2 regions of the Virgibacillus dokdonensis genome follow, and region 1 is predicted to be linked to the other one. Evidence: a T-box and tRNA genes for the amino acid it is inferred to sense, from the RefSeq annotation. Region 1 holds a T-box; the other holds one or more tRNA genes.
The links. A T-box is a leader RNA that pairs with one kind of tRNA and senses whether it is charged. The one in region 1 lies ahead of trpS (tryptophan--tRNA ligase), so its partner is inferred to be a tRNA-Trp.
Positions count from the first base shown of each region.

Region 2: it has a tRNA-Trp gene. The T-box ahead of trpS (tryptophan--tRNA ligase) is inferred to sense a tRNA for this amino acid. The anticodon was not compared.

Region 1 covers NZ_LT745763.1:1,318,897-1,334,296, forward strand. The annotation lists gene B2C77_RS07660 (prolyl oligopeptidase family serine peptidase) at 230-991, shown strand; gene B2C77_RS07665 (metal-sulfur cluster assembly factor) at 1,146-1,457, shown strand; gene B2C77_RS07670 (undecaprenyl-diphosphate phosphatase) at 1,538-2,362, opposite strand; gene B2C77_RS07675 (hypothetical protein) at 2,656-2,994, shown strand; gene B2C77_RS07680 (DUF2929 family protein) at 3,174-3,347, opposite strand; gene B2C77_RS07685 (hypothetical protein) at 3,709-4,335, shown strand; gene B2C77_RS07690 (BMP family ABC transporter substrate-binding protein) at 4,590-5,549, shown strand; gene B2C77_RS07695 (beta-ketoacyl-ACP synthase III) at 5,959-6,900, shown strand; gene fabF (beta-ketoacyl-ACP synthase II) at 6,927-8,168, shown strand; gene B2C77_RS07705 (YuzI family membrane protein) at 8,375-8,578, shown strand; gene B2C77_RS07710 (YjbA family protein) at 8,745-9,500, shown strand; gene trpS (tryptophan--tRNA ligase) at 9,815-10,813, opposite strand; T-box leader at 10,869-11,050, opposite strand; gene mnmH (tRNA 2-selenouridine(34) synthase MnmH) at 11,142-12,185, opposite strand; gene selD (selenide, water dikinase SelD) at 12,208-13,257, opposite strand; gene B2C77_RS07730 (putative glycoside hydrolase) at 13,602-14,804, shown strand; gene B2C77_RS07735 (IS4 family transposase) at 15,080-15,400, opposite strand, start outside.
Region 2 covers NZ_LT745763.1:853,285-868,684, forward strand. The annotation lists rRNA gene B2C77_RS05710 (16S ribosomal RNA) at 166-1,730, shown strand; rRNA gene B2C77_RS05715 (23S ribosomal RNA) at 1,969-4,888, shown strand; rRNA gene rrf (5S ribosomal RNA) at 5,046-5,161, shown strand; tRNA gene B2C77_RS05725 (tRNA-Asn) at 5,185-5,259, shown strand; tRNA gene B2C77_RS05730 (tRNA-Ser) at 5,262-5,353, shown strand; tRNA gene B2C77_RS05735 (tRNA-Glu) at 5,378-5,452, shown strand; tRNA gene B2C77_RS05740 (tRNA-Val) at 5,458-5,533, shown strand; tRNA gene B2C77_RS05745 (tRNA-Met) at 5,607-5,683, shown strand; tRNA gene B2C77_RS05750 (tRNA-Asp) at 5,701-5,777, shown strand; tRNA gene B2C77_RS05755 (tRNA-Phe) at 5,814-5,889, shown strand; tRNA gene B2C77_RS05760 (tRNA-Tyr) at 5,908-5,992, shown strand; tRNA gene B2C77_RS05765 (tRNA-Trp) at 6,004-6,077, shown strand; tRNA gene B2C77_RS05770 (tRNA-His) at 6,086-6,158, shown strand; tRNA gene B2C77_RS05775 (tRNA-Gln) at 6,171-6,245, shown strand; tRNA gene B2C77_RS05780 (tRNA-Gly) at 6,250-6,324, shown strand; tRNA gene B2C77_RS05785 (tRNA-Cys) at 6,341-6,414, shown strand; tRNA gene B2C77_RS05790 (tRNA-Leu) at 6,424-6,508, shown strand; partial or broken gene B2C77_RS05795 (Type 1 glutamine amidotransferase-like domain-containing protein) at 7,121-7,719, shown strand; gene B2C77_RS05800 (DJ-1/PfpI family protein) at 7,792-8,565, shown strand; gene B2C77_RS05805 (GNAT family N-acetyltransferase) at 8,645-9,181, shown strand; gene B2C77_RS05810 (putative glycolipid-binding domain-containing protein) at 9,388-9,957, shown strand; gene B2C77_RS05815 (GrpB family protein) at 10,064-10,588, shown strand; gene B2C77_RS05820 (phosphotransferase) at 10,707-11,588, shown strand; gene B2C77_RS05825 (hypothetical protein) at 11,946-12,140, shown strand; gene tnpB (IS66 family insertion sequence element accessory protein TnpB) at 12,137-12,490, shown strand; partial or broken gene tnpC (IS66 family transposase) at 12,572-14,147, shown strand; gene B2C77_RS05840 (hypothetical protein) at 14,187-14,846, shown strand; gene B2C77_RS05845 (PDDEXK family nuclease) at 14,873-15,400, shown strand, end outside.

The DNA of each region.
Region 1 (15,400 bases):
ATAAATTGCTGTTAGATTGAAAAAACAAAATATATTTAGATGGCTTATTCGGCGATCCGAACAATTAGTGGGGAGGAAAGAAGCTTTATAATTAAAATCAAATATCCAATAATAATGTAGGTTTTTCAGATATAGGATGAACGGTGTCGATGATGAAAAAGTTGATAGGCATTCTTTGTGATAGTAGAATGAAAAATATACGAATACGTACATAAGGGGACAGTGTAGCATGATCGGAATATATGAAGAAAAAATTGATACCATTCCAAGCTTAATTATAGTGGATGCAGAAAAAAATGGCGTCGCTTTGCCCGTAGTTACTTATTTCCACGGGTTTACCAGCGCAAAAGAGCATAATTTGCCGCTAGCATTTTTACTTGCTCAAAAAGGATACCGGGTTATCTTGCCAGATAGTAAGTATCATGGCAACCGTGAAAATGGCATTCATGTGGAGAAAAGACAACTATCCTTTTGGGATATTGTAGTGCAAAATGTAACTGAATTACAATATATAAAGGATTATGTGGATGAAGCTGGATTATTATTAGATGATCGCTTTGGCGTAGCGGGAACAAGCATGGGAGGGATAACTACTTCTGCTGCAATTACCCAATATGAATGGGTTAAAGCAGCCGCTATCTTAATGGGTACACCGAAGATTACAACCTTTGCACAGGAAATTATTGATGCGTTTAAAAAAACGGGCGATCTGCCTGTAAAACAACAAGAAATTACGAACTTATTGGATCGGTTAGCTAAGTATGATTTGTCTCAGCAACCAGAGAAGTTAAATGAACGCCCGTTGTTTTTTTGGCATGGGGAAGCAGATGAGATTGTACCGTTTAATCATGCTTACTCTTTTTATAAACAAGTAGCACCAACTTATGCTAACTCTAAAGATATTGTTTTTCTAGGAGAAGCAAATCGTGGTCATAAAGTAGGGAGATTTGCCACACTTGAAACAGTAAAGTGGTTTGTAAATCATTTATAATCAAGTTATACGCTACTACACATAAATATCCAAGCTTACAAGCATAGGAATTCATTCAAACCGTTTTCAAACTGTTTGTAACAAGCGTTGTTTTCTTTAAATATAAACAAAAATATGTTTAAATAGTAATAACATATTGGAGGAGGGAAATTGTATGGATGAGGCATTAAAGGAGAATCTTTTTGGTGCATTAGAAAATGTTATTGATCCTGAATTAGGCATAGATATTGTTAATTTAGGTTTAGTATATGATGTAGAATTAGATGAAGAGGGGATATGTAAGGTTACAATGACACTAACTTCTATGGGATGTCCGCTTGCTGGACATATTGAGCAAGACGTCAAACACGCATTATCTGATATTCCAGAAGTGAAAGAAACGGAAGTTAGCATTGTATGGAACCCTCCATGGGGCAAGGAAAGAATGTCACGTTATGCTAAAATTGCACTAGGTATTCCAGATTAATTTATTACCTTAGAAAATGAATCAAAAGCAGTTGCCTGTAATAGACAACTGCTTTTTTTATTCCATGGAATCCATTGGTTTTATCGTGTAAAGATAATAATTGCTAGGATCCCAACTATGAAACAATAAAAACTAAAATACTTTAGGTTGCCTTTAGCCATGATGTTAGCGAACCATTTAAGGGCAAAATATGTAGCAATAATGGAAGCTAAAAAGGCAATAGCATAAGGGATCATTAATTCATTAAACCTTTCATCTTTGACAATATCACTTATTCCTAAAATCGTAACACCAAGGCTAACGGGAATATAAAGTAAAAAAGAAAAACGAAAAGCTGTTTCCCGCTTCATGCCGACAAGCATGGCAGCAACAATGGTAGCACCTGAACGGCTAATTCCAGGAACTAATGAGACGGCTTGCGCTGCACCGACAATAAGTACGTCTTTTATCGTTAAATCTCCGTCATTTTTCTTCCCGTGAAGATTACGAATTATCCATAAAGCTGCCCCAGTAATCAGCAAGGTGTATCCGACAGTAACTGCTTTAATGTCACTTATATAGTCGTTTAATAAGAAGCCTAAAACTCCCGTAGGAATGGTTGCTACAATTAGAAATACGATAAATTGAAAGTCAGCCGTTGCTTCATTATCTCTATCTTTTTGTAAAATAAATCGAAGCCCATTTTTTGTTAACCGAATTAAATCTTCACGGAAAACGACCAGCACAGCGATTAGTGACCCAAAATTCACTAAAATTTCAAATGACAATCCTGTTAATTCGACTTGTAAATGAAGGAGATCACGAAGCATAACCAAATGCCCGCTTGATGAAATAGGTATTGGTTCCGTGAAACCTTGAAATAAACCGAGTAGTAAATATTTTAAAATGATACTTAAGCTAGATATAGCGTCCATGAAAAAATCCTCTCCAATATCTCTCTATTGTAAGATTAAACTGAAATGGAAAATCAAGGTATTTATTTACCTTACAGAAGCTTACAATTTTGTAAGCTCTTTAGTTGTATTATAAAAAACAAAATTTAAGAAGGATGACTTACATGCATATACTTTTAAGAAACCTAAGAGCCTTGCGATAAAACAGCGTTTTTAACTATTTACTGCAATAGTAGATTTTCGCACTATACAAGTCACCAACCTATGGGCAAATGAATAGGCTGAGTGGTGAGGAGGCAGATAATATGAGTCACGGTCATCAACATATATACGATGTTTGTAAGGATCATATGCATGCTTATGTGCTTATTGAGTTAGTAGATGGTTCTAGCGTTGACGGGATAATAACAGGTTTGGATCATGAATCTGTATATTTAGCAGTACCAATAGAAGCGCATGAACAACATCACTCACATATGCAGCAAGGGCATAGCCAACATCACAGACAATTTGGTTATGGCTATCCAGGATACGGCGGGCCTGGTTATGGTTACGGAGGATATGGGTACCCTCCTAACCGTTTTCGAAGGCTTATTTTACCACTAACTGCTTTAGCTGCACTCAGCATTTTACCATGGTATTAATTGAAGCAAGAAAAAACCCTTGCCTTATACGTTAAAAGGAGGCAAGGGCTTTCCCTTTTCTTCAATTAGGCAACTGTGGGTACGGTATGAACGTACGATCCTGAAACTAGCTATGTATGGAGAATAAACTAAAGCAACGGTGTGGGCTTCCACACGGTTGCAGTGTCATTATAAATGACTTAGTTATCTTCTTTTAAAATACCGTCACCTAGTACGGATACCATCACAAAAAAGACGACTGATAATCCGATGGTTGCTGTTAAGTTGAATGGTTCACTTCCCATACTTGATAAAACATAGGAAACTACTGCGCCGATTAAACATGACCAGAAAAGTGTAACAATGTATCGCATGATAACACCTCGTTTTTTACAGTAACTTTTATTAGAATATCTCTTTCTAGTTTACCAAAACAAAGATGAAAAAAAAAGTATAACTTGCATTTACTGAAAATCATAACATAAATGTAACGAATGGAAGAGTCTTATTCTCCATAGGAATATGATGGAAACATAAAGACTTGTTCTATATCCAGTAATGTAATCTGAAAGAAAGCTAATGTAAATCAGGAAGACATATGATAGAGAAGTTCCCTCAGAGATAAAAGGGCTTAAATGTATTATTTGCGCAAGGAACTTGAAGTATGCCCTTGCTAACCAACCGCTCAAATGTTGCGTAGGGCTCTTTGCTTGAAGATTCACTGCATACCGTATTATGAAAAAATTACGAACAGGAGTGGTGTCTTTGGTTACGGTGGTTGCAAATTGTAATCATTGGATTGGTTTTCATATCACGAATCAATTATTGGAACAAGGCTTGAAAGTAAAGGGGATTGTAGACTGTAAAAAAGATGATTCTCTGTCTCTTTTTTTTGAGAGAAATAGTAATTTTTCCTTTTATTCAGGTGATACAAACGAAATATATGAACAATTCATTTGTATTGGTTCCATTCAAGAAGATGTCAATATTTCTGCGGAATTATGTGTAACACTAGCACATCCAAGTACAGTACATCCATTTACAAGCCTAAATGGCGTAATTATTGAATTACCTCTTTTATTTGGTGAATGGATGCCTATGTCAGAGAATGGTATGTATTTTCAAGGAGAATTTGTTCCTTTTTCATCGGATTATTTTCTTCAACATGCCATATATATTCATGATTTTATAGACGTTTTTCTTAAATGGTTAGAAATGTACGAGGTAGGTGAAGAGAAGCAAAACGTAAACAAAATAAAACTTGATAATTATATAGATATTAAGGACAATAGACCTAAAGAGGCGACAGTTAATCAGGTCATTCAACACTTTCGAAATCAACGATTAGGGAAGATGTTCTGATCAAAAGGATGTAGATTAACGGACTTGTAAGCGAACGGTAAATGTTTGAGTACGTGTGGTTGAATTTTTGTGCCATAGCCTGCGCTAGGTGAGCTACCCTTTTAAGTACATGTATTTGTAAAAGTGATTTTATGAAAACTTGGCTTAACGCCAAATCTTTATCGTGGAAGCTGTCGTTTTTCTTATACTATAAACCTTTAAACTTTCCCATAGTATAAAAAAGACAGTTGTCTTATACGGAAATAGAGTAGGAGGTGTTTCTATTGCGGAATGTCTTTGCAATTATTAGCATGTTAATGATACTAGGTAGCTGTAGTAGCCCCATGCAAACAGAACAGCGAATACAGAGTGTGGGTATGTTATTAAACGGAAACATCTCTGATCACATATGGAATGAAAAAGGGTACCAAGGACTTGTTTCATTAGGAGAAAAGTACGGAATGGATGTTTATTATAAAGAAAATGTTGCAACTGAGAAGGAAATTATTGAAGCGATAGAGGAATTTTCCAATCAAGGAGTAAATTTTATATTTGGCCATAGTTCTTTTTATGGAAAACACTTTACAGACGTTGCTGAGAATTATTCTCATATACAGTTTGTTTATTTTAATGGTTCTTATGTTGCAAAAAATGTAACTAGTTTTACATTTGATACGTATGCGGCTGGATATTTTGCTGGTATGTTATCTGGTAAAATGACAGCTGTAAATAAAGTGGGCATCATTGCCACTAATGAATGGCAGCCAGAGATTGAAGGCTTCTTTGAGGGCGTTAAAAATGTAAACCCGAAAGCGGAAATAGAATTAGCTTTTTTAAATGACTGGAATGAGGTGCAAACGGCACAAGGGATTTACCAACAAATGAAATCAACCGGCGTAGATGTATTTTATCCAATAGGTGATGCTTTTAGTGAAGAGATTATTAAGCAAGCAAAAAGAGATGAGGTTTATGCCATTGGGTATAGGACTAATCAAGCAGAGTTAGCAGAGCATACAGTTTTAACTTCGACTGTCCACCATGTAGAGAAACTGTATGAATATGCAGTGGAACATGTAAATGATCGTAATTTAGCCGGACAGTTAAAAAGCTTTGATTTTCAAGATGGTGTTATTTCTTTAGCGCCTTTTAATGACCAAGTTCCCCACTCTTATCAATATGAGATGAACCAAGCAATGGAACATTATACAAATACGGGTTTACTCCCTGAAATGTAATGTAGTCTTGTTATTTCATATCGATTACTATTCGGTATTGAAAGTTTCCTCTCTCCCTTTTTAAACTGAATATAAGCTACTATAAGTTTTACGCTTGACTGAACAAGTATGCAGCAAATTAAAGCTTTTCGCATAAACTTCTATTTTGTACAAGCCTTCATGTTACACCATTAAACGATAGAAAAATAGTCAAAGCGTTTGATGTTATAAAGAATGGACGATAAGCTAATTTTCGCTAATGCTGTGAACAAGTAGTAAGAATAAAAGAAACCTCCCTACGAACCATCATTTAAAAGCTAGGTAAGATTATCAGCCTGTAACTTGCAAAAAAAATTACAATACATTAAAATTAGTACCAAGTAATAATAATAGATAATAATTATTTTAGATTTTTTAAGGAGATGGAAATATGGATGTTGGTGTTTTAGGCTTAGGTCATTATGTTCCTGAAAAAGTCGTTACGAATCATGATTTAGAGAAGATCGTCGATACAAATGATGAGTGGATTCGTACGAGAACAGGTATTGAAGAAAGAAGAATAGCAGAAGAGGACATGGATACTTCAGATATGGCATTTTTAGCAGCAGAAAAAGCTATCAACAATGCGAATCTAGAACCTAATGATATAGACCTTATTTTAGTCGCAACAGTAACTCCTGACACACCATTTCCCTCTGTTAGCTGTACGATTCAAGAACGTTTAGGTGCAAGGAATGCAGCAGCCATGGATATTAGTGCAGCTTGTTCAGGTTTTATGTATGGGATGGTAACAGCAAAGCAATTTATTGAAAACAACACATATAAACATGTATTAGTTGTAGGAGTAGAAAAGCTGTCAAAGATTACTGATTGGTCAGATCGTAGCACATGCGTATTGTTTGGTGATGGTGCTGGTGCAGCCGTAATGGGCCAAGTATCGGATGGTAAAGGGATTCTTTCGTTCGAATTAGGTGCTAATGGTGCAGGCGGAAAAGAATTAAAGCAGGAAAAAGATACTGGTTATTTATATATGAATGGTCGTGAAGTATTTAAATTTGCTGTCAGACAAATGCCAGAATCATCTGTTAATGTAATTAAAGCTGCTGGATATAAAGAAGATGATGTAGATTATTTAGTGCCACATCAAGCAAATATACGCATCATGGAGGCGGCTCGGCAGCGATTAGGTATCTCCGAAGATAAGATGGCCCAAACAGTAAAGAAGTATGGCAATAACTCTGCAGCTTCTATACCAATTGCTTTGTCGGAATCAGTCGCAGATGGTAAAATAAATGATAATGATTTGATCGTTTTAGTTGGCTTTGGCGGCGGTTTAACATGGGGCGCCTTAGCCATAAAATGGGGAAGATAACTGGATGGAGCTAGGAGGAAAACCATATGAAACAAAGAAGAGTTGTAGTAACAGGAGTTGGTGCTGTTACGCCTGTTGGAAATCATGTTAGTACCATGTGGGAAAACATAATTTCAGGGAAATCAGGGATTGATTTTGTGACCAAAGTGGATAAAGAACTATTTCCGGCTAAGGTAGCTGGAGAAGTGAAAGATTTTGATCCAAGTGCCTATATCGAGAAGAAAGACGTTCGTAAAATGGACTTGTTTACACAATATGCTGTTGTGGCGTCCAAAATGGCGGTTGAAGATGCCGACCTTACTATTGATGATGATAATCGGAATCGTGTAGGCGTTTGGATTGGCTGTGGTATCGGTGGTATGCAAACTTGGGAAGATCAGCATCGAAAACTGTTAGAAAAAGGACCTAAGCGAGTTAGTCCATTTTTTGTACCAATGATGATCCCAGATATGGCTGCGGGTCAAGTTTCTATTCAATTAGGTGCAAAAGGGATAAATTCATGTTCTGTTACAGCTTGTGCTTCAGGTGCAAGTTCCATAGGTGATGCTTTTAAAGCCGTGCAGCGTGGTGATGCCGATGCCATTGTTACCGGTGGAACAGAAGCGCCGATATCTAACATGGCGTTTGCTGGCTTTTCTTCTGCCAAAGCACTCTCTCTTAATGAAGATCCACAAAAAGCAAGTCGCCCATTTGACAAATATCGTGATGGGTTTGTAATGGGAGAAGGTTGCGGTGTTTTAGTGTTAGAAGACTTAGAAACGGCGTTAGATCGTGGGGCACATATTTACGCAGAAATTGTTGGTTACGGTGCTACTGGTGATGCTTATCATATTACTGCGCCAGCAGAAAACGGCGAAGGTGCAGCACGTGCGATGGATATGGCGTTAAATGATGCAACAATTGCACCAAATGAGGTTGATTATATTAATGCACATGGTACGAGCACAGCCCTTAATGATAAATTTGAAACTGCTGCTATAAAGACAGTATTGGGCGACCATGCGAATGATGTTGCCATTTCTTCAACAAAATCAATGACAGGACATTTACTAGGTGCTGCTGGCGGTGTAGAATCGGTGATTTCTGTTAAAGCAATTGAAGAAGGAATCGTTCCGCCTACCATTAATCTTGAACATCCTGACCCAGATTGCGACTTGGATTATGTTCCAAACAAGGCAAGAAAACAGCATGTTCAAGTTGTATTAAGTAATTCGCTTGGATTTGGCGGTCATAATGTTGCACTACTATTTAAAAAATACCAAGCATAGTTGGAAAGCGAGAAGGAAGAATTCTTCATAGTTATGAAACGTCATAAAATCAATTTAAAGCCGATCAAATTTGATCGGCTTTTTTCTTTATTAATAAGCAAAGTGGTGTCTTTCGTTATGGAGAGTTGGAAAAGGGACAGTTTTTCTAACATGTATAGTTTGGGACAAGCATAGTCTATTAAAAAGGACAAGGCAGGAGAGAGAAAATGGGATACGTGTTTTTATTTTTAATGGGCTTTGGTTTTTCTATTATGGGTGGCGTCACCATTATTGCATATATGAATTTTCTTCCAGCAGGTCTATCATGGGGAGAGTATATGAGTTTTATAACTAGTAGAGTAGAATGTTATTTTTTGCCAGTTGGGCTGATTCTCATGCATATTGCTTTAAAACGTTACCCAAACAGTTAGCCATCTATTTCACAAATACTTCGTCGTAGTTATCTTAAAAATTTTTGTTGAAAACATATAGTTTAAAACGCTCATTTGAAAAATAATATGTTGTAACTAGAATATTTTGTCTGCTAGATGGTCATAATGTATGTTAAATTCAGTTTGAAAAAGTGAGGGTTGTTTTATGCTATATATGCATGATGTTTGGGTGAATTGGTTTGAAGGAGAAGAGAATGGTTATAATGTATGTTATTTTCATGAGTGGCGTAAAGATGATGGTATTGAATTATTAGATCAAATACCATTATTATACATAACGAAAGAACTGTTCTCTTATATTGAAAATGATATGCAGGAAATCCCAAAACCGCTTTTAGATGCTATCTATAAGCGTGCTTATATGCGCAAAGGGCATGATAGAACAGTTCTAGAATATGCTAGCATTATAACAGATGGCAAGGAAATCCTTATCTTTGACACTATTGGTTATCGGATCCCAGTTCGAAAAAGCAGATTAATTCCAAGGCAGGAACAGCTCGTCTACGATATGATAAAAAATGCCAAAGTGCAATCGTTTAAATATGACGGGAACAATTATAAAAAAGAATACCATATGCTTTCTATGCCACCAGAACTCGTTTTTGGATTAACTAGAAGAGAGCGTCAACTAAAACAATTAATGATGATGGGGTTAGATCAGTTATGGACGACAAATAATTTGGAAGAGTTACGTTATTGGTTAACAGAATGGAACCCAAAACGTTATCCATATATTCGTTTTATGGATGAGAAAGCAGTTTGGACTGCCCTATATGAAGGCGTGAAAAAAGGGTGGAGTGATCGGCATGAGGATTTCTGTCACAAACTTATTAAAGGACAGCCTTTCTTGGAAAAAATGTGGGAAATAGAAAATGGGCAAGAACAAAACGCTTCGCAATAATGGATGTTTAGAAAAACTTGGCTTACCGCCAAATCTTTATGGCGGAAGCTGTAGTTTTTCTTATACTACAATCCTTAAAACTTATACTTTTCTATAGTGTTAAAGTAACGGGTTAAGCAACTACGCTTTACCCAATTTTTTTCATTATAGGAATGTCGTAATAATGAGAAAGTTTTTTATCTCTTTATATAAGTGTTGGACAAAACAAATCGGGTAATAATAGCACCTAAATCAAGAGGCCTATAGGTCATCCCCCCTAGGGTTACTAAACAATGAATGGGGATAACAGAAAAGCCCCACTCATTGATTTTACATTATTTTTTCTTTTTTATTCTTCCTAAGCCCATTGCTTTTTTGGCTTTTGCAACTGTTCGATTTGCGGTGAGGGCAGCTTTTTCGGCACCAGAATCTAAAATTGAATCTAATTGTTCAGAATCCAAGAGTGAATAATAGTTGTCTTGAATTGGTTTTAACACCTCAATGATAGCATTAGCTGTTCCTTGCTTAAATTCTCCATAACCTTTGTGCGCATATTTTTGCTCAAGGGATGCAATAGATTCACCAGAGCAGATGGAATGAATAGATAATAGGTTAGATACACCCGGTTTGTTTTCTTTATCGTATTTCACGATTCCTTCAGAATCAGTGACAGCACTCTTAATTTTCTTTTCGATTTTTTTTGGTTCATCAAGCATAGAAATAAATCCTTTTTCATTCTCATCGGACTTACTCATTTTCTTTAATGGGTTTTGCAATGACATAATACGAGCTCCAACCTTAGGTATACTTACCTCTGGAACAGTAAAGATATCGTTATATCGATTGTTGAATCGTTGTGCTAAATTTCTCGTTAATTCTAAATGTTGTTTCTGATCTTCTCCTACAGGAACGAGATCGGTTTGATATAGTAAAATATCAGCCGCCATTAAGGCAGGATAGGTGAGCAAATTCGACGGAATAGCAGCTTCTCTATCTGCAGATTTATCTTTATATTGGGTCATTCGTTCTAACTCACCCATATAACTGATGGATTGTAGCATCCATCCTAATTGCGTGTGTGCAGGGACTTCTGATTGGATAAATAGCGTTGATTTTTCTGGATCAATACCGGCTGCTAAATATAAGGCTGCAAGCGAACGGATGTTATTTCGAAGTTTTAATCGATCTTGCGGAACAGTAATAGCATGTTCATCCACAATACAAAAATAGCATGTATGGTCATCTTGAAGTTCCGTAAAATGTTTTAATGCACCGAGGTAATTTCCTAAAGTTAACGTACCACTTGGTTGAATTCCTGAAAAAATTGTTGTCATTTTGTTCACTCCATTTTCATTATTTTCCATATAAAAAGGTTCAATTATCCCCTGTTACAGGGACGATTGAACCGCGTTGCCACCCTAATTACCTTCCATAGAAAGGTCACTTCATTAATTCATGTTAACAAGCTCTAAAGCCCAATTCCAATAAACCATGGTGCTTGTTTTCACCTGCCACAAGCTCTCTTAAAAACCAGCGGGGATATTGTACTATATCTTTGTCATCGCTAATGGTATTTGTTTTGTATTATTATATAAAGCTTTGTTAAAGATTGCAAGGCAGGAGTTTGGCGTCTACGCCATTTCTTGTCATCTGCTGATTAGGTCATTTCGCATAATAGTGGTTATCTATCTGCTCCTTTAATAATTGATAGGCTTCCGATATATTTTTCGCTTTAATTCTTATTTTTTTCTCATCGGGTATTTGTTTCGTCGTATAGTCGTATAAAGGATCATAATAATATTTGAGCAATAGCATGACTGCTAATTCGTAGTGTCCTGCTTTTAATTCCGTTTCAATTTTTTTAGCAATAGGTGTATGAATGCGCTTTTTGATACGTTTAAATGCTTCTAAACATGATTCTTTATACTTCCAAGGTTCGTATTCTTTTATAATTTCTGCGGTTCGTTCTTCAATGGGAAGTTCAATGATAAATTGCGTGCCCTCCGTCTTCTTTTTTAAGAGAAAGTTTGGTAAAATCACTCTACCTACTCGCTTACTTTCACCTTCAATAAGCATAAATGGCGTTTGTTTTATGCTTTCTATTTGTTCGATGAGCAACGCATCAAATGTTTTTTGGTTATGTGGTTGTAAGCCAATTTGACCAAATATGGAACCACGGTGATTAGCCATTCCTTCTAAATCAATAACAGGGTAATTTAGCTTTGCTAATCTTCTAAGTATGGTTGTTTTTCCTGATCCGGTATGACCGTTTAGTACGACTGCTTTCGTATCCCAATTTAAATTTTCTAACGTGTTCACAACCCAGTTGCGATAACTGCGATAGCCTCCATCTAACCGATAAACTTCAATTCCCATTAAGTCTAAAACAGTAGCTGTCGTTTTACTCCGCATGCCACCGCGCCAACAGAATACAATCTTTTCTCCATCTGTATTTGAAAAACTTTTCACAAAATCAGGTAGTTTTGCAGACATTATTTTTAAGCCATGCTCTTTAGCTATTTCAGGACTTTTTTGTTTGTACAATGTACCTACTTCTGCTCTTTCTTCGTCATTAAAAAAGGGAATATTGATACTGTTTGGAATCGTGGCGGTGTTAAATTCAGAAGGAGATCTTACATCAATAAGCGTAAGTTTCTTTTTTTCCTTCATTGATCTAAGTGCTTCAATAGTAATATTTTGCAACAATGTTTTGCCACCTCTTCCTATCTTACTCCTGTACGTAAATATGTGATTTTGTATCTTCCGTAGCCTCGCCAATAATTGCGGCATGTATACCTTCAGCTTGTAATTCAGATAGTAGTTGAGCAGCTTCTTTATCCTTTACAGCCATTAACAGACCACCTGAAGTAACCGCATCACATAAAATCCACTGGTCTATTTGGTCCATGCTACTTGGAAAAGAAACTTTTCCTTGTACGTGTTGAAAATTATTCTTTGTACCACCAGGAATAGCACCTAATTCTGCTAGCTCCTTAACCCTAGGTAGTTTAGGGACTTTATGGTCGTATATAGTAAGACTGACTTCACTACCTATGGCCATTTCGGATGCATGGCCTAACAATCCAAAACCTGTGATGTCTGTACAGGCGTGTATTTCATAACTTTGCATAATATGAGCAGCTACTTTATTTAATGTAGCCATTACCTTCGTAACATGTTCAATCTCTATATCTGTAAGTAAATTGCGTTTAATAGATGTTGTTAGTACACCTACACCAATAGGTTTTGTCAGAATTAACTTATCATTCGGTTTCACTCCACTGTTTGTCCGCACTTTTGCAGGGTGTATGATTCCGGTTACGGCAAGTCCAAACTTTGGTTCTTTGTCATCAATGGAATGTCCGCCTACTAATGCAACGCCCGCTTCAGTCAATTTATCACCAGCACCACGTAGTATATCGGCTAAAATTTCCTTATCTAAGGTGTGGACTGGGAAAGCAACGATGTTCAATGCCGTTATTGGTGTACCGCCCATAGCGTAAATATCACTAATGGCGTTAGCTGCAGCAATTTGTCCAAATGAATATGGATCATCTACAATTGGTGTAAAGAAATCTAACGTTTGCACAATAGCTGTATCTTCATTAATTTGGTATACTCCAGCATCATCGCTTGTATCTAAACCGACAAGGACGTTTGGGTTTGGAGTGGGTGAAGGGAGTTGTTTTATAATGTCAGCTAAATCAGCGGGGCCAATTTTACAACCGCATCCCCCTTTTGTGGTGAGCGTTGTTAGTTTTACATTGTTCTTCGTCATTAAGAAGACTTCCTTTCTTATACTATAGGAAAGTATAATTGTTAGGTTTTATAGTTGAGAAAAACTACCGCTTCCGCCATGAAGTTTTGGCGGTAAGTCAAGTTTTTCTAATATATCTAACCCTTATTATAGAACAAACTTTTTAAATTTGCATATGTAAAAAAGGAATTAATGAAAATTGGATCTATCTTCTATATAAATACAATCTAGCACGTCCTATTAACAAATAACGAGTGATCTAGGAAATGTTAATCATTTTCAACATAAATTGATATTTTTCATTCAAAATTGACAGGTTTTCCTTTATACTAGAACTACAATTATGAAAATGGAGATTGATAAGCATGAGAAAAACACGAAATCTACTAATCTCAGGGATTAGTATTGCTTTATTAAATCTTCCTATGGTTGCACATGGGGAAGAGACAGCTACTGCTAGCTTACACCAAGAACGTGAACTTAGCCTACAGCCGTTAAAAGATAGTATGAAACGATTTGTACATACCTCAGACTATAAATTTGAATATCCAGATGCGGTGCGTGGTATTTATGTGACTGGAAATTCAGCGGGAGGAAGCAGATTCAACAATCTTGTTGATTTTGTTGATCAGACGGAATTGAATTCAATGGTCATTGATGTAAAAGAAGATAATGGCAATTTAACATTCACTCCTGAAGAAGGTTCTCCTTATGAAGATATGGCTTCAAATATGATACAGAATCCTGAGAAAATGATGGAAACTCTGGAAGAAAAAGAAATCTATCCGATTGCTAGAGTGGTAGTTTTTAAAGACTCCGTTCTAGCTAAAAAACGCCCTGACCTGTCATTTAAAAAGAATGGACAAGTGTGGGTTAATAATAAAGGGGAAGCGTTTGTTAATCCGTTTCAAAAGGAAGTATGGGAATACAATGTAGAAGTGGCTAAGATGGCTGCGCAGATGGGCTTTCAAGAAATTCAATTTGATTATGTTCGTTTTCCGGAAGGATTTGAAACGAGAGACCAAGAATTGGATTATAGTTTAGGTGATTATAAGGACAGTGAAATGGACGATGTGCAAAAGCGTGTTCAAGCAGTTACTGATTTCGTAGAATATGCGCGAAATGAATTATCAAACTACGATGTTGATGTTTCTGTAGATATTTTTGGTTATGCAGCTACGATAGAAGAAGCGCCTGGAATTGGACAGAACTTTTCTAAAATATCAGAGAACGTAGATATTATTTCGTCCATGATTTATCCTAGTCATTGGACATCTCATTTCGGTATTGAAAAGCCAGATACCGAGCCTTATAAATTAGTGGATGAGTATGCGAAGATGGAAAATAAAGTATTAGGTGCTTTAGAAGAACCGCCAGTTTCAAGACCTTGGCTTCAAGACTTTGAAGCACCTTGGTTGTATTCTGGAGCAACGAAGCAATACGGCAAAGCCGAAGTAGAGGCGCAGATTAAGGCGTTGTATGAAAATGAAATAAATGAGTTCTTGCTTTGGAATGCTGGTAACACGTATTCAGAAAATGTTGATTACACAATTGGATTAGACGAATAATAAAAATGGAGAAGTTGCTGTTTATTGAAACGGTAAAACTTCTCCATTTTTATATAAAATGTATTAATTTTGTAAATCCTATAAGTATATTTTTGTGCTGGTCTAGGAAATTATCACTAGCGTTGCATAAAAAGTAATGCTTCAAGTCAAGCGTTAATTTTCCATTTGAGACATAGGTAACAGAATTTTCTGATATATGTTATTTGTACACAATGAAAAAAAGACAACAGGTATGAGAGGTAGCCCTTCATCCATTTTTTGAATAGTATATACTTTTAAACGAATGGATCGTATGTTAAATCATCTAAGTGTAACACGTCTCCTGTCTCATATTGTGCTAGGGTCTCTGCAAAAATTCGCTCATTGTCCCACCTTCGTCGTCCACTGGACTCTCGCTCTGGTTCTTTACGTACTTTCAAAATAAAGGTTGCCATGGATTGATCGTAACCATCCTTTATCCAACGCAACATTTCCAGCAAGGTTCCTTTGAAACCTATTTTATTTTTCATTAGGATGATCAGGCAAAAGGTAATCATTGCAAGATAGACTTGATTATAAACGGCATTTTCACTCTTACCATATAATGTTGTAATGAC
Region 2 (15,400 bases), 470 kb from region 1:
AGAAGTTGCGTCAAAAAAGACGGACTAACATATTTGCTCTTTGAAAACTGAACAAAACAACCAGTATGTCAAGAAAAAAACAAACCCTGTTTTTTCTTAAGAAATAAACTGAGAGAAATCTCAGCAGCTAAGAAGGATGAAGAACGGTGTTCATCATCACAAACTTTTATGGAGAGTTTGATCTTGGCTCAGGACGAACGCTGGCGGCGTGCCTAATACATGCAAGTCGAGCGCGGGAAGCAAGCAGATCTCCTTCGGGAGTGACGCTTGTGGAACGAGCGGCGGACGGGTGAGTAACACGTGGGCAACCTACCTGTAAGACTGGGATAACTCCGGGAAACCGGGGCTAATACCGGATGAAACAAAGCGTCGCATGACGCAATGTTAAAAGGCGGCATATGCTGTCACTTACAGATGGGCCCGCGGCGCATTAGCTAGTTGGTGAGGTAAAGGCTCACCAAGGCAACGATGCGTAGCCGACCTGAGAGGGTGATCGGCCACACTGGGACTGAGACACGGCCCAGACTCCTACGGGAGGCAGCAGTAGGGAATCTTCCGCAATGGACGAAAGTCTGACGGAGCAACGCCGCGTGAGTGATGAAGGTTTTCGGATCGTAAAACTCTGTTGTTAGGGAAGAACAAGTGCCATTCGAATAGGTTGGCACCTTGACGGTACCTAACCAGAAAGCCCCGGCTAACTACGTGCCAGCAGCCGCGGTAATACGTAGGGGGCAAGCGTTGTCCGGAATTATTGGGCGTAAAGCGCGCGCAGGCGGTCCTTTAAGTCTGATGTGAAAGCCCACGGCTTAACCGTGGAGGGCCATTGGAAACTGGAGGACTTGAGTACAGAAGAGGAGAGTGGAATTCCACGTGTAGCGGTGAAATGCGTAGAGATGTGGAGGAACACCAGTGGCGAAGGCGACTCTCTGGTCTGTAACTGACGCTGAGGTGCGAAAGCGTGGGTAGCGAACAGGATTAGATACCCTGGTAGTCCACGCCGTAAACGATGAGTGCTAGGTGTTAGGGGGTTTCCGCCCCTTAGTGCTGAAGTTAACGCATTAAGCACTCCGCCTGGGGAGTACGGCCGCAAGGCTGAAACTCAAAAGAATTGACGGGGACCCGCACAAGCGGTGGAGCATGTGGTTTAATTCGAAGCAACGCGAAGAACCTTACCAGGTCTTGACATCCTCTGACACCCCTAGAGATAGGGCATTCCCTTCGGGGACAGAGTGACAGGTGGTGCATGGTTGTCGTCAGCTCGTGTCGTGAGATGTTGGGTTAAGTCCCGCAACGAGCGCAACCCTTGATCTTAGTTGCCAGCATTTAGTTGGGCACTCTAAGGTGACTGCCGGTGACAAACCGGAGGAAGGTGGGGATGACGTCAAATCATCATGCCCCTTATGACCTGGGCTACACACGTGCTACAATGGATGGAACAAAGGGCAGCGAAGCCGCGAGGCCAAGCAAATCCCATAAAACCATTCTCAGTTCGGATTGCAGGCTGCAACTCGCCTGCATGAAGCCGGAATCGCTAGTAATCGCGGATCAGCATGCCGCGGTGAATACGTTCCCGGGTCTTGTACACACCGCCCGTCACACCACGAGAGTTGGTAACACCCGAAGTCGGTGAGGTAACCTTTTGGAGCCAGCCGCCGAAGGTGGGACCAATGATTGGGGTGAAGTCGTAACAAGGTAGCCGTATCGGAAGGTGCGGCTGGATCACCTCCTTTCTAAGGATTATGAAGGAAACATACTTGGTTGTTTGGTTCAGTTTTGAGAGAGTAAATGCTTGTCTCTCAAGGATGAGATAGAAGGATCTTCTGTTAAAACCCGTCACGTCCTGTGACGAACACAGAAGTCACCACATCCTGTGGAAGCTTGTACCTTGAAAACTAAATAAGAGTAACAACGACATCAAACCAAAAACTGAAAAGCAATATGCTTATTCATAGATAAAAATGTAAGATTAGTTAAGTGAATAAGGGCGCACGGTGGATGCCTTGGCACTAGGAGCCGAAGAAGGACGGGACTAACACCGATATGTCCTGGGGAGTCGTAAGTAGACATCGATCCAGGAATTTCCGAATGGGGGAACCCGCTGCTCGTAATGGAGCAGTACTTCTATCTGAATTCATAGGGTAGAAGAGGCATACCCGGGGAACTGAAACATCTCAGTACCCGGAGGAAGAGAAAGCAAACGCGATTTCCCGAGTAGCGGCGAGCGAAACGGAATTAGCCCAAACCAGAAGGCTTGCCTTCTGGGGTTGTAGGACACTCCATTGGAGTTATCAAGAGATTCTTTAGATGAAGCGATCTGGAAAGGTCGGCCAAAGAAGGTAACAGCCCTGTAATCGAAAAAGAATCTCCTCCGGAGTGGATCCTGAGTACGGCGGAACACGAGGAATTCCGTCGGAATCCGGGAGGACCATCTCCCAAGGCTAAATACTCCCTAGTGACCGATAGTGAACCAGTACCGTGAGGGAAAGGTGAAAAGCACCCCGGGAGGGGAGTGAAATAGAACCTGAAACCGTGTGCCTACAAGTAGTCGAAGCCCGTTAATGGGTGACGGCGTACCTTTTGTAGAATGGACCGGCGAGTTACGATCGCATGCAAGGTTAAGTGGAAGACACGGAGCCGTAGCGAAAGCGAGTCTGAATAGGGCGAATATAGTATGCGGTCGTAGACCCGAAACCGTGTGATCTACCCATGTCCAGGGTGAAGGTCAGGTAACACTGACTGGAGGCCCGAACCCACGTATGTTGAAAAATGCGGGGATGAGGTGTGGGTAGGGGTGAAATGCCAATCGAACACGGAGATAGCTGGTTCTCTCCGAAATAGCTTTAGGGCTAGCCTCAAGGAAAGAGTACTGGAGGTAGAGCACTGATTGAACTAGGGGCCCTCATCGGGTTACCGAATTCAGTCAAACTCCGAATGCCAGCTACTTATCCTTGGGAGTCAGACTATGGGTGATAAGGTTCATAGTCGAAAGGGAAACAGCCCAGACCGCCAGCTAAGGTCCCAAAGTATACGTTAAGTGGAAAAGGATGTGGAGTTGCCTAGACAACCAGGATGTTGGCTTAGAAGCAGCCACCATTTAAAGAGTGCGTAATAGCTCACTGGTCGAGTGACTCTGCGCCGAAAATGTACCGGGGCTAAACGTATCACCGAAGCTGCGGATTGTTCTTACGAACAATGGTAGGAGAGCGTTCTAAGTGCTGAGAAGTCAGATCGTGAGGACTGGTGGAGCGCTTAGAAGTGAGAATGCCGGTATGAGTAGCGAAAAAAGAGTGAGAATCTCTTTCACCGAAAGCCTAAGGTTTCCTGAGGAAGGCTCGTCCTCTCAGGGTTAGTCGGGACCTAAGCCGAGGCCGAAAGGCGTAGGCGATGGACAACAGGTAGATATTCCTGTACCACCTCATGAACGTTTGAACGATGGGGGGACGCAGTAGGATAAGGAATGCGCACCGATGGACGTGTGCGCCCAAGCAGTGAGAAAGTCGGATAGGCAAATCCGTTCGACAATTTCAAGCTGTGATGGGGAGGGAAATAGAGTACCGAAGTTCCGGATTTCACACTGCCAAGAAAAGCCTCTAGTGAGTTCATAGGTGCCCGTACCGCAAACCGACACAGGTAGGCGAGGAGAGAATCCTAAGGTGAGCGGGAGAACTCTCGTTAAGGAACTCGGCAAAATGACCCCGTAACTTCGGGAGAAGGGGTGCTCCTTTAAGGAGGAGCCGCAGTGAATAGGCCCAAGCGACTGTTTAGCAAAAACACAGGTCTCTGCGAAGCCGAAAGGCGAAGTATAGGGGCTGACACCTGCCCGGTGCTGGAAGGTTAAGGGGAAGCGTTAGCACTTCGGTGCGAAGCGTAGAACCGAAGCCCCAGTAAACGGCGGCCGTAACTATAACGGTCCTAAGGTAGCGAAATTCCTTGTCGGGTAAGTTCCGACCCGCACGAAAGGTGCAACGACTTGGGCACTGTCTCAACGAGAGACCCGGTGAAATTATACTATGCGTGAAGATGCGCATTACCCGCGACAGGACGGAAAGACCCCGTGGAGCTTTACTGTAGCCTGATATTGAATGTTGGTACAGCTTGTACAGGATAGGTGGGAGCCATCGAAGCGTGAGCGCTAGCTTACGTGGAGGCAACCGTGGGATACCACCCTGGCTGTACGAACCTTCTAACCCAGGGCCGTAATCCGGTCCGGAGACAGTGTCAGGCGGGCAGTTTGACTGGGGCGGTCGCCTCCCAAAAGGTAACGGAGGCGCCCAAAGGTTCCCTCAGAATGGTTGGAAATCATTCGCAGAGTGTAAAGGCAGAAGGGAGCTTGACTGCGAGACCTACAAGTCGAGCAGGGACGAAAGTCGGGCTTAGTGATCCGGTGGTTCCGCATGGAAGGGCCATCGCTCAACGGATAAAAGCTACCCCGGGGATAACAGGCTTATCTCCCCCAAGAGTTCACATCGACGGGGAGGTTTGGCACCTCGATGTCGGCTCATCGCATCCTGGGGCTGTAGTCGGTCCCAAGGGTTGGGCTGTTCGCCCATTAAAGCGGTACGCGAGCTGGGTTCAGAACGTCGTGAGACAGTTCGGTCCCTATCCATCGTGGGCGCAGGAGGTTTGAGAGGAGCTGTCCTTAGTACGAGAGGACCGGGATGGACACACCGCTGGTGTACCAGTTGTTCCGCCAGGAGCATAGCTGGGTAGCTACGTGTGGCAGGGATAAGTGCTGAAAGCATCTAAGCATGAAGCCCCCCTCAAGATGAGACTTCCCATCACTATAAGTGAGTAAGATCCCTCAGAGATGATGAGGTTGATAGGTTCGAGGTGGAAGCGTGGTGACACGTGGAGCTGACGAATACTAATAGATCGAGGACTTAACTAACCTTTTTGGTAGATGTACGTTGAATGATCTCTTATTTAGTTTTCAAGGTAACAAGGAAAAAATGACTTTTTTCAACAAAGATCTTGATTTTTTCACAAAAACGATTATAATAAGATTTGTGCCTCTTTGAAGCACAACATAACAGATAGCAACTTTGCCTGGTAGTAATGGCGGAGAGGTCACACCTGTTCCCATGCCGAACACAGTAGTTAAGCTCTCCAGCGCCGATGGTAGTTGGGACTTTGTCCCTGCAAGAGTAGGACGCCGCCAGGCATAGTCATTCTAATTGGTATTATTCCACAGTAGCTCAGTGGTAGAGCAATCGGCTGTTAACCGATCGGTCGTAGGTTCGAATCCTACCTGTGGAGCCAATGGAGAGCTGTCCGAGTGGCCGAAGGAGCACGATTGGAAATCGTGTAGGCCGTTACCGCGGCCTCGAGGGTTCGAATCCCTCGCTCTCCGCCACTATAAACTGTCACATACATAATTGGCCCGTTGGTCAAGTGGTTAAGACACCGCCCTTTCACGGCGGTAACACGGGTTCGAATCCCGTACGGGTCACCATTTGAGGAGGATTAGCTCAGCTGGGAGAGCACTTGCCTTACAAGCAAGGGGTCGCAGGTTCGAGCCCTGCATCCTCCACCAGTTCGAAAATGCTTGAAACTTTAATTTAGTTTTAGTAAACTGTTTTATAGGCTCTTGAAAATATCATTCATATCGCGGGGTGGAGCAGTCTGGTAGCTCGTTGGGCTCATAACCCAAAGGTCACAGGTTCAAATCCTGTCCCCGCAACCAATATTTGTTAGTTTTTTGGTCCGGTAGTTCAGTTGGTTAGAATGCCTGCCTGTCACGCAGGAGGTCGCGGGTTCGAGTCCCGTCCGGACCGCCACTTTAAACTAGTTTTGCTTTCATACATAAAACAAATGGCTCGATAGCTCAGTCGGTAGAGCAAGGGACTGAAAATCCCTGTGTCGGCGGTTCGATTCCGTCTCGAGCCACCATTTTTGTTTCCATATCGTGGAGGGGTAGCGAAGTGGCTAAACGCGGCGGACTGTAAATCCGCTCCCTCAGGGTTCGGGAGTTCGAATCTCTCCCCCTCCACCATTTTCATATTTAGGGGTATAGTTTAATGGTAAAACGAAGGTCTCCAAAACCTTTGATGTGGGTTCGATTCCTACTACCCCTGCCAATCATATGGCGGCCGTGGCGAAGTGGTTAACGCACCGGATTGTGGCTCCGGCACACGTGGGTTCGATCCCCACCGGTCGCCCTTTTTGTATATTGGGCCATAGCCAAGCGGTAAGGCATCGGGTTTTGATCCCGTGTACCCCAGGTTCGAATCCTGGTGGCCCAGCCATGAAGCGGAAGTAGTTCAGTGGTAGAACACCACCTTGCCAAGGTGGGGGTCGCGGGTTCGAATCCCGTCTTCCGCTCCAATTTTGTTTTTAGGATGGCGGTATAGCCAAGTGGTAAGGCAGAGGTCTGCAAAACCTTTATCACCGGTTCAAATCCGGTTACCGCCTCCAATATACTATGCCGGTGTGGCGGAATTGGCAGACGCGCGGGACTCAAAATCCCGTTCCCTTTTTGGGAGTGTCGGTTCGACCCCGACCACCGGTATCATTAAGATCGATATGACGACATTCTTACGGAATTTATTAGTAGGGATGTCTTTTTTTGCGTTGTATATAACATAGTACGTGCGATATTTGACACCCAAAGAACCAGATTGACATCTTCTATTCAGGGCGGCAGGCACGCCAAATCAATTTAATAAGGGAATTAACAACAAAAATTTTAGATTATTTGCTTTTTAAAATAAACGTGTTACTATATAAAAATACCCAAAATTGGAGATAAAGTATGCACTAATATTTCGATTTTGTCTATATCATCTCGATAAACTTAAACTTAGTATGTCTTTTGTTAATCATCAGTTTACTTACAGTATGAAACTTGAGGCGTGCGGCTGGTTTGAAAAACATCTTAGATAATAGTTGATCTTGGGAACAACTTGCTGGGGGACATAGGGCATACACCACAATCGGGCGCTATCGCGGGAAAAGAAAGCGCCCATTATTGCTTTCCGAGGCAATAGTGGGAATATTGTGTTGGTGGATTGAAAACAGAATGATTTACGCAGGATATAAATATTATTTACATTTTGCTACGGGGGTACTTATGAAAACTTATTATTAATTAGGTTGGTTTAGAAACTTTTTTCCTGAGAATCTGAAAAAGGTTTTAAAGGAAGATATCATTGATAGAAAATCAATTGTTATGTTAGCTCGAATCCGTCTCTTTATGAAGATAATGGTTCCACTGAACGGTCATGGCTTGATCAGGCAGGCATTAAGTTTGATGAATATCATTTAATTAATTATCGGGTTCAAAAGGAAGATGCTCAAACGTTAATTCACAATGCTTCAGTTATTTTCTTGCTGGGTGGAAATACTCTTAAACAAAATGCTTTTTTGATGGAATATGAATTGTCGGATTGGATTAAAAAAAGCAGGGCAGTTGTGGTGGGGGCAAGTGCTGGTGCAATTAACATGTCTGCTAAATGGTTATGCTCGAAGAACTTTGGAGATGAAATAAGCTCTGTTTAAGACGGAATCGACCTTGACGATTTTTCTGTCCTGGCTCACTTTGATCTTGAAAATAACATGGGGCTGGTTCAAAGCGAACTGTCTCCCTTATCGGAAGAAATGAATATTTATGCCTCGAACAAAGATTGCGCTGTACGAACAAAGGGAGACAAAATCGACATAATTGGCAATATATATTTAATTTCCCACTCAAAGATTCATAAATTGAATGAGACGCTCTAGTTGTGGTGAATGGTTATAGGCTTAATTGATTTAATTTCTTTATACAAAGCTTTTATTTAGTGAAGGAGAAATATGCAAAATAGAATTGTTTCTTCGTTATCTAGAAAGCATAGGTATGCAGAACGCTCTTCAGTAATAGGGCGCACTTACGGAATAAAGGTACTCGTTGGAGGATATTTATTTATCTTACAAACATATGACTCATACGGGGGAGAATGGTGGATGAAAAGAAGAAAAGTAGGCATTTTACTTTATGATTTTGTAGATATTTTAGATTTTACTGGTCCTGCAGAAGTGTTATCTCTTACCTCATACAGCAAAGCTGATCAAGCCGTCAATCTTTATAAAGAACATTTATTACCTACAAATCCATTTGACGTATGTACTATTACAGAATCTGGCAAGAAAGTACGAGCTCACTCAGGACTAAAGATTGAACCTGATTTCAGTATTGTTGATGCTCCCGAAATGGATATTCTCATAATCCCAGGAGGTCCTTTAAGAGCAGTACAATCTATAGCCAAAAAACAGAATATAATAAATTGGATTATAAAACAGAAGAATATTGAATTCATATGTTCAGTATGCACTGGAGCGTATATTTTAGGTGCAACTGGATTGTTAGATGGAAAAAAGGCAGCGACCCATCATTTAGCTGTCAAAGGTCTACAAGAAAAACATCCAGATATTCAGGTTTTATCGGATAGAAAAGTAGTTCATAGTTTAAATCTCGTAACTTCTGGTGGTGTTTCTTCAGGAATTAACATGGCACTATATCTTGTTGAGCAAACTTTGGGAAAGTCTACTGCTGAGCGAACAGCTAAAACGATTGAATTTATGTATTGAATGTTCTTCCATTATAGGGCGCGTTTATTTAATAAAGCTTCTTTTTAAACAAATGTGGAATTTTTAAAGGGGAAAAAATATGTATATAAAAACAGAAAGATTAATTATACGTAATTTTGAATTAGATGATTGGAAAGAAGTACATGAGTATACTTCCAAAAAGAGTGTGATGAAATATATGCCAGAAGGTGTATTAACGGAAAAAGATACAAAGGAGTTTATTAATAGAAATATTGGTGATTCAGCTGAGAAATTTCCAGTAATATTAGCTGATGAAAATATTTTAATCGGGCATGTAGAGTTCTTCAAATATTTTGGAGAGCATTCTTACGAAATAGGGTGGGTGTTTAACCCTGAATATTACAATAAAGGTTACGCTTCGGAAGCTGCATCTGCAATATTAAAATATGGTTTTGAGGATCTAAAGTTACATAGAATTGTAGCTACATGTCAGCCAGAAAATATTCCATCTTATCGTGTCATGGAAAAAATCGGCATGAGAAGAGAAGGTTATTTTAAAAAATGCATCCCTTATGGTGAACAATGGTGGGATGAATATTGCTATGCTATTTTAGAGGAAGAATGGGATAACCTAATGGTTTCTTCTAGATCGTAAGCTACCTTATTATGCTAACGAATGTAAAACGGGAGGTCATAAATAATATTTATCTTGATATAAAGTCTTCCGTTATCGGGCGCAGTTGTCGAATAAGGACTGCGCCTCAATCGGGCAAGTATATTGCAAGAAGGTTTTATGCTCATTTATGTAGAATTATAAATAATGAAAGATAATTAACTTTAAGAAAGGTGGGGAGATATGAAATGAAAAAATGCAAAAGCTGGGTGCGGAAAAAAGTTTTTTGGGAAAACATGGAAGCATTTGGCTCCGAGTATCTTTATCTGGAATATAATTCCAATAATATATTGGCTAAAGGAACAGTACTTTTTACGAATAAGCAAAAAGCTTATCAAGTTTTTTATGAAGTACATTTGGATAAAGCATGGAACACACGTCAGGTTAAAATATATGTAGATGATGAAAAACAGAAATTTTTATCTTCAGATGGCTGTGGACATTGGTTTATCAATAATACACATATAAAAGAACTGGACGGCGCCATTGATGTGGACATAGCAATCACACCTTTTTCAAATTCTTTACCTATAAATCGTTTTGATTGGATTAAAGGGGAAATGAGAAAATTTAATATGGTGTACATAGATATCCCATCATTAGAATTAAAAAATCTAGTACAACATTATACCTTTTTAGATGTACACAATGGCTATAGATTATTTAAATATGAATGTCTTGAATATAAAACGACAATTAAGGTTGACCAATTAGGGATAGTAGTTGAATATCCCGACGTATTTATTCGACATGTCTAGTCTGCGGCGATCGGGCGCATTTCTGGAAGTAAGGGTCTGGGTCCTTTTGCCTGAATTGGGCCATTATGTTGAAGAACACAGCAAAAATAAGAGAGAATAATCAAAATTGAGGAAACTCGAGGTAACACTGTATAACAAAGATTGGCCTTTGATGTTTGAAGAGGAAGCAGAGAAATTACGCAAGATTTTCGGGTCTGAAATAATTGAAATTTATCATATTGGCAGTACGTCCGTAGATGGTCTAATAGCAAAGCCTGTTATTGATATAATGCCTGTAGTTAAGGATGTTAATCAAGTTGATTACTTTAATACTGCAATGGTTGATATTGGTTACGAACCAAAAGGAGAAAACGGGCTTCCTGGTCGCCGATATTTCCAAAAGGGCGGAGATCAACGAACCCACCATATCCATTTTTATGAGATAGGCGATTCTGAAGTCGAACGTCATCTAGCATTTCGCAATTACTTGTGCTGGCACCCTAATGCTGTAAAAGAGTATGGTGACTTAAAAAAAGAATTGTCCCAGCGCTTTCCCAATGACATTGAAGCATACATAAATGGGAAAGAACGGCTAGTTTCGGAGATTGAAAAAAAGGCAATGGCTTGGCACCAAGGTTCAAGTAAGCATTAAGGCTATAGCAGCAATAGGGCGCGATATACTAATAAGAAATCGTGCCAGTGTCGCATATAAGGGCCATTATGTGAAAGAAGTGATATGGAAAGTACGGGTAAGAAAGTGGGACTGATTTATGGATTTAGAATTTTTATTTAACGAACCACTTAAAGAAATGCAAGAATTAAGTCCAGGTTATGATGACCACGCAAGCGACGTATGGCTGGTTAAAACTAAAAAACAGGAAGTTGTTGTACGTTCTTCCAGAATGACTGAAGAACCAAATAATGACTTTTGGTGGGGATGTAAAAAAATATTCGGTATTGACCCAAGGCAAGTTTATGAACTAGAAAGAGTAAATAACACTATAAGTGAAATAACCACCCTCCCAATTCCAAAGGTTATAAATAAGGGAAAAAGAAATTCAAAGGAATTCGTGATTGTAGAAAGATTAAATGGGAATACCCTTGAATCATTTAAAAATCAACCGTCTACCGTCTTACAGAGCCTAGGAGAAGGATTGGCAAGAATTCATAATCATAAAAAAAATTACGTCGGCAACCCTTCTGGGACCTTTAAAATTAGCTTAGAAGAGTTTAATCAACACCTGAAGGACACTATGACTGAATTAGTTGCAAGATTTTATAATAAAGAAAATGAAATACAAGAAAAACTTGTAGAAATTAAGATGCTTTTAGATAAAGCTCCTACTCCTAAATCTTCTACATTTGTACTAGTTGATATGGATCCTACACAATTTTTATATGATGGTAAAGTAATATCTGGACTAGTGGATACTGAAGCATATGTTATAGCACCTAGAGAGTTTGACTTCATTGGCTTGGAGTATGTTTTAGATGAAAAGTCCGCCTTTAATTTTAAAATAGGGTACGAAAAGTTTATGGAATTACCCGACTTAACAATGATTAGGGAACCTTATCGGTATCTGTATCGTTTATTATCTGTTCAAGGCGATATGGATATAGATGAGTGGCTAGGCTATAAGAAGCTATTTTAAATTGTTAATCAAACGAGCGCAGTTGTTGAATAAGCACTGTGCCTGCCTAAATCGGACCATATTATTGAACAAAGATATGGATGGTGAAGGGGTTTTGACACAATTTTAATAGGTTAATAAGAAATTAAATCCAATAAAAATAAGCTGTCACAACGGAGCACAAAAAGACAAGATGCACATATTGTTTTTCGCTATATTTACTATGCATAGAAGGATATATTAAATGAAGGTGGAATTTTAAATGAATTTTAAAGAGTTTATTAAAGATTCTTTGTAAACCCCCATCCAAACCACGCATATAAATTCCCAGCACCCCCTTGGTAAGATATAGAGATCAATAAAAGGAGGTGCTTTTATATGCCTGAACAAAAACTTACCATTGTCCCCGTTACATTACATTCCAAAAATGAAAATAGTACTGCATCCTATCTAGAGGATTCCTCTTCCTATTCAGCTTGCACAATCAAAATAGACAAAGTTGATATTTCCTTCCCTAACGGCGTAGATGAGCACATCATTCAAACCATTATGAGGGAGTTGAAAAACCTATGAAATACGATTATACAAATGTCAAAAATATTTATATCATCTGTGGTAAGACAGATATGAGAAAGGGTATTGATGGACTAGCGACATTGGTTCAGGATTTTTTTGGCCTTGACCCTTACGGAGATTCTATCTTCTTATTTTCCGGCTGGAGTAAGGACCGATATAAATGTTTATATTTTGATGGCAATGGCTTTGCCATGCTGTATAAACGTTTAGATAACGGAAAACTTCAATGGCCCAAAAACGAAAATGAGATGCGAAATCTATCGCAACAAGAACTTCGATGGTTACTCGAAGGTTTATCCATGCAGCAGCCAAAGGCGATTCAACAATCACCAAAAAGTTTGTTCTAAAATTACTACAAATGCTTCACTCTTACGTTCAACATGGTATACTATAACTACCTTAAATTCGAACGGAAAGTGGTGAACTGGATGGTTAATACTTCTTCTAATCATGAGAATCCATCCGATAAATTAATTCGGCTTCTTGAAGAACAATTGGATCTTTCTAATCAACAAAACAAAGAATTATCGGAACAGGTTAAAGTGTTAACCGAGCAAGTTCGCCATTTAACAAAGCTTTTATATGGAGCTAAAACAGAGAAATCGAAATATAATGCGCCTGATGGGCAGACCTCCTTATTTGATGATGATTCAACTTTTACCGATTCTGAGCAGACAGAAGAACAAAGCCAACAGACGATTTCTTATACTGTTGTACGAAAGGTTCAAAAAAAACGAAATGATTCATTACGTGCTGATGTCGAGGTAGAAGTGATCCACCATCATCCAAAAAATACAAACTGTACGTGTTGCAATCGTCAAATGGTTGAGATTGACGGCACCATGGTGCGTGAAGAAGCAACCTTTATTCCTGCGAAAATGAGGAAAGTGCAACACGTAGAACATGCCTATGAATGTAAAAACTGTAAAGGTGATGCATTCCAGCCAGCGCAAATTGAACGTGGCAAAGCACCGCAACCAGTCATTCAGCGAAGTATCGCTAGTCCCAGCGTTCTAGCCAAAGTCATCTATGATAAATTCATGCAATACGTACCCCTTTACCGGCAAGTAAAAGAATGGGAACGTTACGGCCTGAATACAAATGATAAAAATCTTTCTAATTGGGTTATCCGAACATCGCATGATTGGCTATTGCCTATTTATGATCATATGAAGCATAAGATGATGTCTAAATCGATTTTACATGTCGATGAAACGCATGGACGGACAAATCATCAACAGATCCGATGGAAAATCCGGTCAATCCAACGCTTACAATTGGGTTTATCGAACAGTCCCTTGTCAAGGGCCAACCATCGTTTTGTTTCAAAGTGCATTATCACGCGCACGATCTGTTCTTAAAAGCTTCATTGAAGATTATTCAGGGACCATTGTGTGCGATGGTTATTCTGCCTATGACAAAATCGAAGGGGTGACCTTCGCAAATTGTTGGGCACATGTTCGCCGCTATTGGCTAAAAGCAGACAGTGAAAATGGGCGAATTGGTGTAACATATTGTGATGATTTATACCAATTGGAGAGGCAGTTTAAGCACTTATCACCGAGTGAACGGAGAAAAAGACGGAACAAATTCTCAAGACCCATTGTAGATAAGTTTCTGGACTGGGTTTGATAAATCACCATTCTATGGGAAAAGCGCACTCGCCAAAGCTGCCGATTACACGCTAAACCGGATAAATGGACTAAAAGCATTTTTGAAAGATGGTCGTATTGAAATGGATAATAATCCAGCGGAAAACGCCATCCGTCCAAGTGTAATCGGGCGAAAAAATTGGCTTTTTTCCGTGAGTGAGGCTGGCGCCAAAGCCAATGCGATCTGTTTATAAGTATCGCAGAAACGGCTAAGGTAAATGGTATAGATTTCTATCGCTATCTGGTGAAATTACTAACGGATTTGCCAAATTTACATATACATAGAAATCCAGAGGTTTTAAATGAATATATGCCTTGGTCAAAAATGATTCAAGCCGAATGTAGTAAATAACCGTAAATTTGATTTAAAAAATCAAGATTATACGGTTATTTGTCATGCGTACCAACAAGGTGCGTATTTTTTATTTCGGGCTTACTTAAATACAGTCAATACACGGATTTAGATGAGTTAGAAAAAGTGTTCTTTGAAGAATTAGTAGACATTGCCAAGATGAAAACTATAGATGATATTGATGGTTTCAATAAAAGTTTGGGAGCCACTGTAGACAATCATACTAATTATCCAACTAGTAAACAGATAGAAGAATGGCAAGTTCTGTCTCCTACCAAATTTATTGGAGCTGGAAGTTACTATTTGAATAATCAAATTCACCAAAAGTATCGTCAAGACATTGTGGAGAATTGGAAAAAATATATATGGACAAAGCACAGCCCTCAATCTGTTCAAAATATTATATACGGAGATAAAGTCATCTCTAATGTTAATGGTGAAAAGGAATACTGGGATGGTTTAACGGGGAAAGCATATATTGCAAATGGTGAAATTGGCATTATGGTTGATTACCCAGGCCACTATGGCAAAAACGATAGGAATTCTAGTTGGTACAAATTCCGTTTTGGCTCGTTTGAAGGTAAAGTATTCTCCTATACGAAAGCGGATTTTGGTGGTGATAATAGTGACTCTAAGTTAGAACTTGCATATGCTCTTACGTTCACAAATCACAGGGATATAGCTTTGGAAAAACCATAGTAGTCATTAATGGTAAAAGTTCCTTTGTGACGAAAGAACTTTTGTATACTGCATATTCTCGTCAAAAAGAAAAACTAATTATATTAAGTGACTTATCTATTCATGAATTGGTTCAGTATTCGAATGACTGGTATTTGGATACGAAACAACGATATACGGACTTATTTGAAGTTCCAAATATTATTGAAATAGAGTCGAATAAACAAAAACGGTACTTCGAAGAAAAATTGATCCATAAAACGATTCGTGGAGAAATGGTACGATCAAAGTCCGAAGTAATTGTGGCCAATATACTCGATAAGTTGAAAATGGAGTATACCTATGAAGAAAGTTTAAATGTAAATGGTAAAACCTATATTCCTGATTTCACACTCCGCTACAAAGGGAAAACGGCTTATTTAGAGCATCTTGGAATGCTAGGGAAAAAATCATATGAAAAGGATTGGGAGAAGAAAAAAGCAAATTATGAAAGTGTGGATATTTCAGAAGCGCTTGGAAATTTGATAATTACAGAGGATGGATTAGACGGAAGTTTGGATGCAACGTTAATAGAA